2 regions of the Aquitalea aquatilis genome follow, and region 2 is predicted to be linked to the other one. Evidence: riboswitches for the same ligand, from Rfam matches in the RefSeq annotation. Region 2 holds a riboswitch; the other holds the start of a gene.
The links. Region 2 has a riboswitch for cobalamin ahead of FAZ30_RS17255 (energy-coupling factor ABC transporter permease). Riboswitches for the same ligand answer to the same signal wherever they lie in the genome.
Positions count from the first base shown of each region.

Region 1: linked by a shared signal. The riboswitch ahead of FAZ30_RS04450 (TonB-dependent receptor domain-containing protein) and the one ahead of FAZ30_RS17255 (energy-coupling factor ABC transporter permease) in region 2 are both predicted to bind cobalamin.

Region 1 covers NZ_CP039731.1:988,524-993,550, forward strand. The annotation lists gene FAZ30_RS04440 (cobalamin-binding protein) at 1-330, opposite strand, end outside; gene cobU (bifunctional adenosylcobinamide kinase/adenosylcobinamide-phosphate guanylyltransferase) at 330-854, opposite strand; gene FAZ30_RS04450 (TonB-dependent receptor domain-containing protein) at 946-2,790, opposite strand; cobalamin riboswitch at 2,967-3,166, opposite strand; gene cobT (nicotinate-nucleotide--dimethylbenzimidazole phosphoribosyltransferase) at 3,319-4,353, shown strand; gene FAZ30_RS04460 (histidine phosphatase family protein) at 4,353-4,955, shown strand; gene cobS (adenosylcobinamide-GDP ribazoletransferase) at 4,952-5,027, shown strand, end outside.
Region 2 covers NZ_CP039731.1:3,690,867-3,695,893, forward strand. The annotation lists gene FAZ30_RS17240 (fimbria/pilus outer membrane usher protein) at 1-31, opposite strand, end outside; gene FAZ30_RS17245 (fimbria/pilus periplasmic chaperone) at 163-912, opposite strand; gene FAZ30_RS17250 (fimbrial protein) at 983-1,516, opposite strand; cobalamin riboswitch at 2,204-2,414, shown strand; gene FAZ30_RS17255 (energy-coupling factor ABC transporter permease) at 2,479-3,147, shown strand; gene FAZ30_RS17260 (energy-coupling factor ABC transporter substrate-binding protein) at 3,147-3,437, shown strand; gene cbiQ (cobalt ECF transporter T component CbiQ) at 3,421-4,155, shown strand; gene FAZ30_RS17270 (energy-coupling factor ABC transporter ATP-binding protein) at 4,152-5,018, shown strand.

The sequences.
Region 1 (5,027 bases), 1.7 Mb from region 2:
GCGTGGATTGCCGCCATCCTGCCAGGCCACTACCAGATCGGGCTGCTGACGCATGACCGCTTCCAGGCTGACCCCGCTATAGCCGCCCACCCGCGGTAGCTGGCGTGCTGCTGGCGGATAGTTGCTGTAATCCACCGTCGCCACCAGCCGTGAGCCGGCACCGATGGCGTAGAGCATTTCGGTGGCATGCGGAGAGAGCGAAACAATGCGCCGGGCAGCACTTGGCAGTATCAGCCCTTGGCCGGCACCGTCGCGCACGACTATGGCCGCCTGGGCCGGGGCCAGCAGCAGTGCCAGCAACAACCAGCCGGCGCGTCCAAACCGGGCCATCAGCCGCCCTTGAGCGCCAGCGGCAGGCCGCAGGCCACCAGGGTCACGCGCTGGCAGCGGGCGGCGATGTCCTGATTGAGCCGGCCAAGCAGATCGCCATAGCGCCGTGCCACGCTGCTCATCGGCATCACGCCCCAGCCGATTTCATTGCTGACCAGCAACAGCTGGCCTTGCACTGCCGCAATGGCTTCCAGCAGCCATTGCCTTTCCTGCACGAAGTCCATTTCGTCGAACTGGTCGTCGCTGCGGAAAAAGCGCATCAGCCACATGCCCAGGCAATCCACCAGCAACAGGCCGTCTTCCTGATCATGTCCCAGCACCAGTTCGGCCAGACCACGCTCGGCTTCCAGCACGTGCCAGTGCTGCGGCCGCTGCAAACGGTGCTGGCGCACCCGTTCGGCAAACTCATCATCGCGCACTTCGGCAGTGGCGATGTAAGTCACCGGGCCGCCATGCTGCACGGCCAGTTGTTCGGCGTAGCGGCTTTTACCGGAGCGGGAGCCGCCGCTGATCAGGTGGGTCATGAACTTGATATCCCGAAAAACCGGGCCTCCAGCAAGGAGGCCCGGCTACAAACCAAGAAGGGGCTGCCACCTATAAGGTAGCAAGCAAGGTTTATTTCTGCTGATAGCTTACGCCGATATACCCGCCAAGGCCCGCCGTGTTGTAGCCATAGAGCGTAGTGTAATGACGGTCGAACACATTGCTGAGCTTGAGATTGGCAGTCCACTCGCGGGCAAAGCGGTAATTGGCATAGAGATTGGTCAACGTATAGCCGCCCAGCCAGACATTGCTGCCGCTATCGGTCGTGTCACGCCGCTTGGCACTGACCTGCCACTCCAGCCCGGTAGTCACTCGCCCCCAGTCATAGGCGGCCGCCAGCTGCCCGTAGGCGCGGGCACGTCGCTGCAATTGCTGGTGGCCGGAATGGTCCAGCGGGTCCTGATAGGTGGCAGAGCCAGACCAGTCCCAGTTGCCGACAGCCTTGGCCGCCGCCAACGTGGCACCACGGATGGTGGCATGGCTGATATTGGTCATGGTGCTGTAGTCGGAGGTAATGGCAATCATGTTGTCGATGCTGTTGTGAAACAGCGTCAGCGAGGCCGAACTGCCATTAGCCTTGTATTGCAAGGCCAGCTCGGCATTGCGCGATGTCTCCGGCTGCAGGTGGGGGTTGCCGGCGTAGCCATAGCTATCCAGCGGGTAGTACAGGTCATTGAAGGTGGGGGCCTTGAAGGCGGTGCCATAGCTGGCGCGTGCAGTCAGCGCCTCGTTCAGGCGATAGCCGTAACCCAGCTGGCCGGTGGTTTTGCCGCCAAACTGCTCATCCTGATCATGACGGGCACTGGCTTGCAGCAAATGCTTGCCGAATTCGCCGCTGTAGCCGATGAACACCGCCTTGTTGCTGCGTTCGCTGACATCAAAAGCCGTGCTGCTGTCCACATGCTGCTGGGTATAGTCGAAGCCAGCCAGCCAATTTCCCAGCCCGGTGTGGATATCGTTCTGCCACAGCCATTCGTTCTGGGCGGTCTGATACAGGTCGGCACGCTGGGCCATGTCGCCATTGGTCCAGTGCTCCTGTCTGTCAACGCTGTGGCTGAAACGCAGGGTGGAGGTCCAGTTGTCGGTGAGGCTGTTTTTGGATTCCAGGCTGGCACCGCTCTGGCGACTGCGTTGCAGATCTTCACCGTGGCTGTTGTAGCCGTCGTAATCCATTTTGCCGTTGGTCTGGAACAGGCGCAGCGACAGCTCCTGGCCGGCAGCCAGCGTCTGGGTCAGGTTGGCCGAGTAGGACAGGTTGCGGTAGGGATCACGGTCGGGGTTATAGCTGCTGCTCTGCGCATTGGTGGCGGAGATGCCATTGGTTTGCTGCTGGCTGAACTGCAGGCTGAAGGCGGTATTGTCCAGCTTGCCAGCCACCCCAGCGGCTGACTGGAACAGACCATGGTCGCCCACGCCCAGCGCAGCATTGAAACGCGGGGCACCGCTACCCTGGCGAGTGAAAATCTGGATCACGCCGCCGATGGCATCGGCACCATACAGGCTGGAGCTGCTGCCACGCAGGATTTCGATGCGCTCGATATTGTCCAGCGGGATGTTTTCCAGCGCCGTGGTACCGGTGGTGGCCGAGACGATACGCACACCATCCAGCAACACCACGGTCTGGTTGGCATTGCTGCCACGCAGGTAGATGCTGGCCTGGCTGCCGGCACCACCGGAACTGACCACTTCAACCCCGGGCTGGCGTGCCAGCAGTTGCGGCAAGCTGGTGACGGCAGATTGCTCGATGTCGTCGCGGGTAATCACACTGATGTCAGACAGGGTCTTGGTGATGGATTGCGGCTGGCGGCTGGCCGTTACCACCACTTCCTCGCCCTGGAATTGCGGCAGATTGTCGGCATGGGCCATGCCGGTGCCGATCAGCGACACCAGCAGCCCGATTTGTTGCGGCTTGAACATGAAACACACACTCCTGAAATGAAAAACCGGCAGAGCTGACAGGCTGCTGCCGCGAGGAGTGCGAAGAGGACGGCTTTCGCCGCTTGAACATCATGGCATGCGGAGCGGCGCAGCTGGCGCGCTCCGCTGTCTGCAAGATCGCCTCCCCGCGATACTCCAGCACCGGCAGCCGCACAGGCAGCCGCCGGCGACAGGCCGGTCTCCGGGCTTGGTCTTGCAGTCGTGCGCCTTCCCGTTCGATGTGAACAGTGGCGATGGCACAACCTTGGCCAGCAAAAGGCCAGACCTTACCGTTGCGGGGGCAGCGCCGGTCTTGCACCGGCTTCCCGTTTCATCCGGGCGGCAAAGCCCGGACACCTGTCTGGCGGGAATTATAAAGCGAATTGTCGCGAAAATAGAGCGATCATCAGCGATTTGTTGCCATATGCAAATGGCAATGCCCATGCCATACCGGCATGCCGCTTGCCGCGCCGCCCCCCATGACTTAGAGTCCCGCTCTAGCCCATGCCAACCAGAGAACACCGCATCATGACCCAGTCCATCGCCCTGCCCGCCCACGCTTCTTATCAGGCTGCCCTGCAGCGCCAGAACTCGCTGACCAAGCCGGCCGGCAGCCTGGGTGTACTGGAAACGGTGGCCTGCCGCTTTGCCGCCTGGCAAGGCCAGACCATTCCGGCCGCGCTGACGCCGGCCATTACCGTTTTTGCTGGTGACCACGGCGTGACTGCCGAAGGCGTATCGGCCTACCCGTCCATCGTGACCGGCGAAATGGTGAAGAACTTTGCCGCCGGCGGCGCGGCCATCTGCGTGCTGGCCCGCGCCATCTCCGCCCGGCTGGAAGTGGTGGATGTGGGTGTGCTGGGTCAGCTGCCGGAACTGCCCATTGTCTATGCCAAGGTCGCTGCCGGCACGGCCAATCTGGCGCTTGAGGCCGCCATGAGCACGACCGAGGTGGAGGCCGCGCTGGAAGTGGGCCGCGCCGCCGCCCGCCGCGCCATCGAACAGGGTGCCAATCTGCTGATCGCCGGCGATATGGGCATTGGCAATACCACGCCGTCGGCGGCGCTGATCTGCCGCCTGGCCAATCTTGAGGTCGATCTCATCGTCGGCCGCGGCACCGGCATCGACGACGCCGGCCTCGCCAACAAGCGCCGCGTGGTGGCACAGGCACTGCAGCGCCTGCAAGGGCAGCCGTTGAGCGGCACGCAAGTGCTGGCCGAACTGGGCGGGCTGGAAATCGCCGCCATGGCCGGCTTCTATCTGGAAGGTGCCCTACAGGGCGTGCCGTCTCTGGTGGATGGCTTCATCGCCAGCGCAGCCGCACTGGCTGCCCGCGCCATCAACCCTGCCGTGGCCGCCTGGCTGCTGGCCAGCCATCGCTCGGAAGAAACCGGCCACCGCCTGGCACTGGAGGCGCTGGGGCTGGAGCCGCTGGTGGAACTGGGCATGCGGCTGGGTGAAGGCTCCGGCGCGGCGACCTGCGTACCGCTGTTGCAACTGGCCATCAAGCTGCATGCCGAGATGGCCACTTTTGCCCAGGCCGGAGTGACGGAGAAGGATTGATGAACCCCTACACGCTGACCCTGCTGCGCCACGGCGAGATCGACCACGACGGCCGGCTGATCGGCCGTACCGATCTGCCGCTGAATGATCTGGGCTGTGAACAGATGGCCCGCAGCTGGCAGCGGCTGAACCAGCTGGCACCAGTGACCAGCATGGCCACCTCCCCCCTGCAGCGCTGCCGCGAATTTGCCGTACACCAGGCCCTGCATGGTTCGCTGCCATTGAAGGTGGACGAGCGCTTTGCCGAATTCGACTTTGGCGACTGGGACGGCATGTCGCGCGACATCCTGTCCGGCCAGCAACCGGACTGGGGCAGCCGGGTGGCCAGCGGAGAACTGACCCCGCCGGGCGGCGAGAGCTATGCCCTATTCCGCACCCGGGTGCTGTGTGGCTTCAGCGAGTGGATTCAAACCGCGCGCGGCAGCCATCGCGTGCTGGTCTGCCACGGCGGGGTGATTACCGCGCTGCTGGCCGAGCTGCTGGGCACCGAATTCGCCGTGGCCAAGCTGATGACGGTACAGCGTGGCGGCTTTGCCCAGCTGTCGATTCTGGAAGGCCATCCGGCCTATCTGATGCATCTGGAAAGCCCCGGCGAAGCATGAGCCTGCCCCCCTCGTCCCCGGTGCCGCCAGCCCGCTGGTGGCAATCGCTGATTCTGGCCATCCAGTTTCTTA
Region 2 (5,027 bases):
CTGCCCCCGGACTGAACACGGCGATCAGCATCAGGCTCAATGGTTTGGGTATCCAGCAGGCCGATGCCTGTCGGCTAGGATTTTTTATCATGGCAGCACGCTATCTGGCATGAACCCGGCCGGCACAAACGACATGCGTCGCGGCGGCCCGGTCCTGATTGATCAAGGTTTCAGCTGCAGGCTGTGCGCAACCGGAGCACCAAAATCATTGATGCTTTCGTAGAGCAGCGCGGCCTCGCCGGTGGGGCGCGCAGTCAGCCCCTTCAGCTTGAAATCGGCACTGCCACCGGGTGCGACCATGCCACCCTCGCTGCGGTATTCATGACCACCCAGCTGGATGGCACTGAAATTGAGCGAGACATGAAAGGCACTGGCATTGCTGGCGCGCAAGGCGTAGCCAAGCTTTCCCCCCAGGGAAACCAGCTGCCAGCTGAGTTTGTCTGCCGCATCATCCGGATTGCCGGCCAGGCCGGCCGGGCGATAGAACAGCTTGAGGCGGGAGCGGAAGGCCACCTGCACATAGTTGTGCTGCTCGTTGCTGGCCTTGGGCAGGGGCGGAATATCCAGGATATTCAGCCAGAACACCGACTCGCGGTCTTGCGGCACGCTATCGCCGGTAAAGGTCAGGCGCACCGTTTGCGCCTTAGCCGGGTCCACCCGGAAAATCGGCGGCATGATCAGGAAGGGCGCATCGGCCGTGGTGGGTTCGGACTTTTCATTGCCACGATCTGCCCACGCCTGTACCAGCGCCGGGTCATGGCCAACATTGTCCATCTTGATGGTGACTTCGCGATCATCTGACTTGTAGATGATGCGTGTACCGGTAATCACCACATTGGCCTGCGCGGCGGATGCCAGCAACATGGCCATGCTGGTGAACACGACTGCCCCGAGTTTTGCTATTTTTTTCATTCTGCACCTGCCTCAACGATTGCCCTGGCGATCCGGGGAGGCACTCCCCAGACCACCGGGCGGGTGCTGCTTAGTTGTAAATCATCGAGTACTGAACACTGGTATTCACCGTACCCGCGGTGGATGCGCCACCGGTGGCGATGTACTGGGCGTAGTAGTTCATGGTGCCGGTCTTGTTCGGCGAGCTGCCGGACAGGGTGACGGTTTGCGAGTTGGCGCTGGTGGCAACATTGATCGGCTGGAAGGTATTGTTCAGCAGCTGTACTTCCACATTGGTGGCCATGCCGGAACCGCTGGCATTGAACAGGTTACCGGTGCTCTGGTCCACCGTGGCACCCAGTTCGAAATGGGTCTGGGCACTGGTGCCGTTACAGTTGCTCAGGTTCAGCGCAAACGGGGTGACACCGGCAACCTGGCCGGCAGTAGCCAGCGCAGAGGTGGACACCGTCGGCAGGGTCACGGTGACGTTGCTGCCACTGGTGCCGGTGATGGTGCAGGTATTGGCCGTGATCTTGCCGTTGATGGTAATGGTGCCATCCGCTGCCAGCGCGCCAGCAGAGTAAATGCCCAACCCGATTACCAAGACAGAAACAATCTTTTTCATTTTCTAAAACTCCATCGCATTAACAGGGCAGCACACTGCCCCAGACAGAACGCCAGCCTGGCGCCCTTCCCCGCAAGCTTCCACCGCCACTGCGCAAGACGCAGTCAGCCAGAACACTCGCAAACCACCCGCAACAGCCTTGCCACCCGCCTCAGCACCATGACAATGGTGTCGAGCGAATTAGATATTAAATGTTTAAGCTGTTGTTATTTACAATTGTAAGCTCAGCATCTTCATGTTGAAAAGAATTTTCTTGAAAGTGTTGTAATTTTTCCTGTCAAATATGACAAAAGCTAGATTGCACGGGGGTGCTGCAAGCAGAGCCACCATTTCAAGCCGCTGATTTTTAATCAAATCATTCAGTTGCCTGCCAGCGAGGACACACAGCCACAACCGCAGCCGCAGCCGCTGCTTTTTGTGGCGTGGCGAGTCAGCAGCCGTGCGTTTGTACATTTGGCAGGAAGCAAGACAAGGAAAATGCATGCAGAGGCGCTGATGAAAACCAGGAAATGAACCGAAATGCAGTGCCTGACAAAATGCGAACACTTAAGGAGGCTTGCCTTGCCAGGAGCCACTGCCGGCCGCCCGTGGGCAGCCCGAGGCTGGAGGTGCCAGACAAGCAGCACCCGCGCCATGCCCGGGGCGTGCGCCAGGGCGGCCATTTTGCGCAGGGCATGAAGTTGGCGTATCCTGACGGCCATTGATGGTGCCGGCAACGCCGGTGAAAAGGGAATGCAGTGCAATGCTGCAACTGCCCCCGCAACTGTAATCGGTTAGGTTTTGCGCATCATGTCACTGGCTGTCTTGGCTGCATCCACCAGCAAGACACCAAGCCGGGAAGACGCGCAACGCTGCTGGAGCCGGAAGTCAGGAGACCTGCCATCATCGTCTGTGAGCGCGCTTGTCATGCAGCCGGGGGGCTGTATAGAGAGTCCGCGCCACTTTCACTGTGGGTCATCCTCATGCACATCATGGAAGGCTATTTGCCGGCCAAGCACTGTCTTGCCTGGTATTCCGTTTCTGCTCCTTTCTTTGCCGGCGGTGTCTGGCACATACGCAAAATCCTGTCGGAACGTCCGCAAGCCAGAATGAATCTGGCCGCTGCCGGCGCCTTTGCCTTTGTCTTGTCTGCCCTGAAAATGCCCAGCGTGACCGGCTCCTGCTCGCACCCCACCGGTACCGGTTTTGGCGCGGTGGTATTCGGGCCGGCGGTGATGGCGGTGCTGGGGGCCATGGTCTTGCTGTTCCAGGCCTTGCTGCTCGCCCATGGCGGCCTGACCACGCTCGGGGCCAACCTGTTCTCCATGGCCATCGTCGGCCCCTGGGTCAGCTATGGCTTGTGGAAGCTGGGGCAGCGCCTTGGCTTGTCGGTGGCGGTGTCGATGTTTCTTGCCGCTGCGCTGGGGGATCTGGCCACATATATCACCACCTCCATCCAGCTGGCACTCGCCTATCCGGACCCGGTGGGTGGCTTCATGACTGCCGCCATCAAGTTCGGTGGCATTTTTGCGCTGACGCAAGTGCCATTGGCCATTGCCGAGGGCATGCTGACGGTGGTGGTGATGGATGCGCTGGCCGGCAAGGTAGCCGATATCAGAAAAGTCAGCATTCTTGCCGGGGAGACACGCTAATGGCCAAGTCATCCCGTAGCAAATGGCTGCTGTTGGGCACGGTCGCACTGCTGGTGCTGCCGCTCTTGCTGGTCGAAGGCAAATTTGCCGGCTCGGACGATCAGGCCACCGCCGCCATTACCCACGCCAAGCCAGGCTACCAGCCCTGGTTCTCCCCCATCTGGGAGCCGCCAAGCGGCGAAGTGGAAAGCCTGCTGTTTGCCTTGCAGGCCGCCATTGGCGCTGGCGTCATCGGCTACGTCATCGGCAAACGCCAGGGACTGGCCGCCCGCGATGAAGCTGAGCATTGATCACTATGCGCATCTGAGTCGCTGGCGGGAAAGGCCGGTGCTGGAAAAGGCCCTGCTGGCTATCGGCATGTTGCTGCTGGCCATCAGCCTGCCACCCTGGCCGGCCGCCCCTTGCATCATCGCCAGCGTACTGAGCGTGACGCTGCTGGGTGCAAGAGTGCCGTTGCGACTCTGGTTGCGCTATGCCCTGATACCCGCCGGCTTCCTGCTGACCGCCGGGCTGAGCATGCTGTTTGATGTCAGCCGCCACGGCCTGAGCTTGTCCCCAGCGGCGCTGCCAACGGTATGCGGCCTGCTGCTCAGATCTTTCGCCGGAATCTGCTGCCTGCTGCTGCTTGCCCTGACCACCCCGGTCACCGATATCCTGGCCAGCCTGCGCAAAATCGGCCTGCCGCGCGAGATTGCCGAAATCAGCCTGATCATGTACCGGCTGGTTTTCCTGCTGCTGGACACCGCCAGCGCCATGCATACGGCACAGGCCGCGCGACTGGGACAAAGCAATCGCAAGCAACAGCTGCGCTCGCTCGGCCTGCTACTGGCCAATCTGTTTCCACGCGCCATGGATCGGGCCGGCAGGATGGAAAACGGCCTGGCCGCCCGCGGCTGGAACGGCGAATTCAACGTCCTGCGGCGCACGCAGCCGCTATCCCTGACACGCCTGACATGGACCAGCCTGTTACTGGGTAGCGTAGTGCTGGTCGGAACCCTTTTTTCATGAACACCATTCTCAGTGTCCAGCAGCTTGGCTATACCTTTCCTGGCAATGTCATTGCGCTGTCAGGCATCAATCTTTCCATTCAACGGGGCCGCTGCCTGGCCTTGCTCGGGCCAAACGGCTCGGGCAAGAGCACTTTTTTGCAGCATCTGAATGGAACCTTGCGGCCGGATCATGGCAGCGTGTTGCTGGAGCAGGAGGCCGTGACCTACTCGCGCCAGGGGCTTAACCGGCTGCGCAGCAAGGTGGGCCTGGTCTTGCAGGATGCCGATGACCAGCTGTTTGCGGCCTCGGTATTTGAAGACATCTCGTTCGGGCCATTAAACCAGGGGCTGGAGGCCGCCGCCGCACAACAAAGAGTAGAGGAAGCAATACGGGCCATGGGCCTGGCCGGGCTGGAAAACCGCCCGCCGCACATGCTCTCCGGCGGACAAAAGAAACGGGTCGCCATTGCCGGCGCATTGGCCATGGCCCCGGAGGTGCTGCTACTGGATGAACCCACCGCCGGGCTGGATCACGAAGGCATTGCCCAGCTGATTGAAATCCTGCAAACCCTGATGCAACAAGGCATCACCATCGTGTTTTCCACCCACGATGTCGATCTGGCCTGCGGGCTGGCGGATGATATCGCCCTGTTTGCTGCCGGGCGGGTCATCGGCTTTGGCGAGCGCCGCCAGATCTTGCTGGACAAGGACATGCTATTGGCCGCCAAACTCAGCCCCTCCCTACTGCTGCAAATGGTGGTCTTTGCACAGGACAAGGGCCTGCTGGCCGCCGATGCCGTCATGCCGCGCACTGCTGGCGACATCATGGCGTTGGTCGGGCAGTGGCAGCACGAATCTCATCAAACAAACCTGGCCGACTGAAGAGGTGGC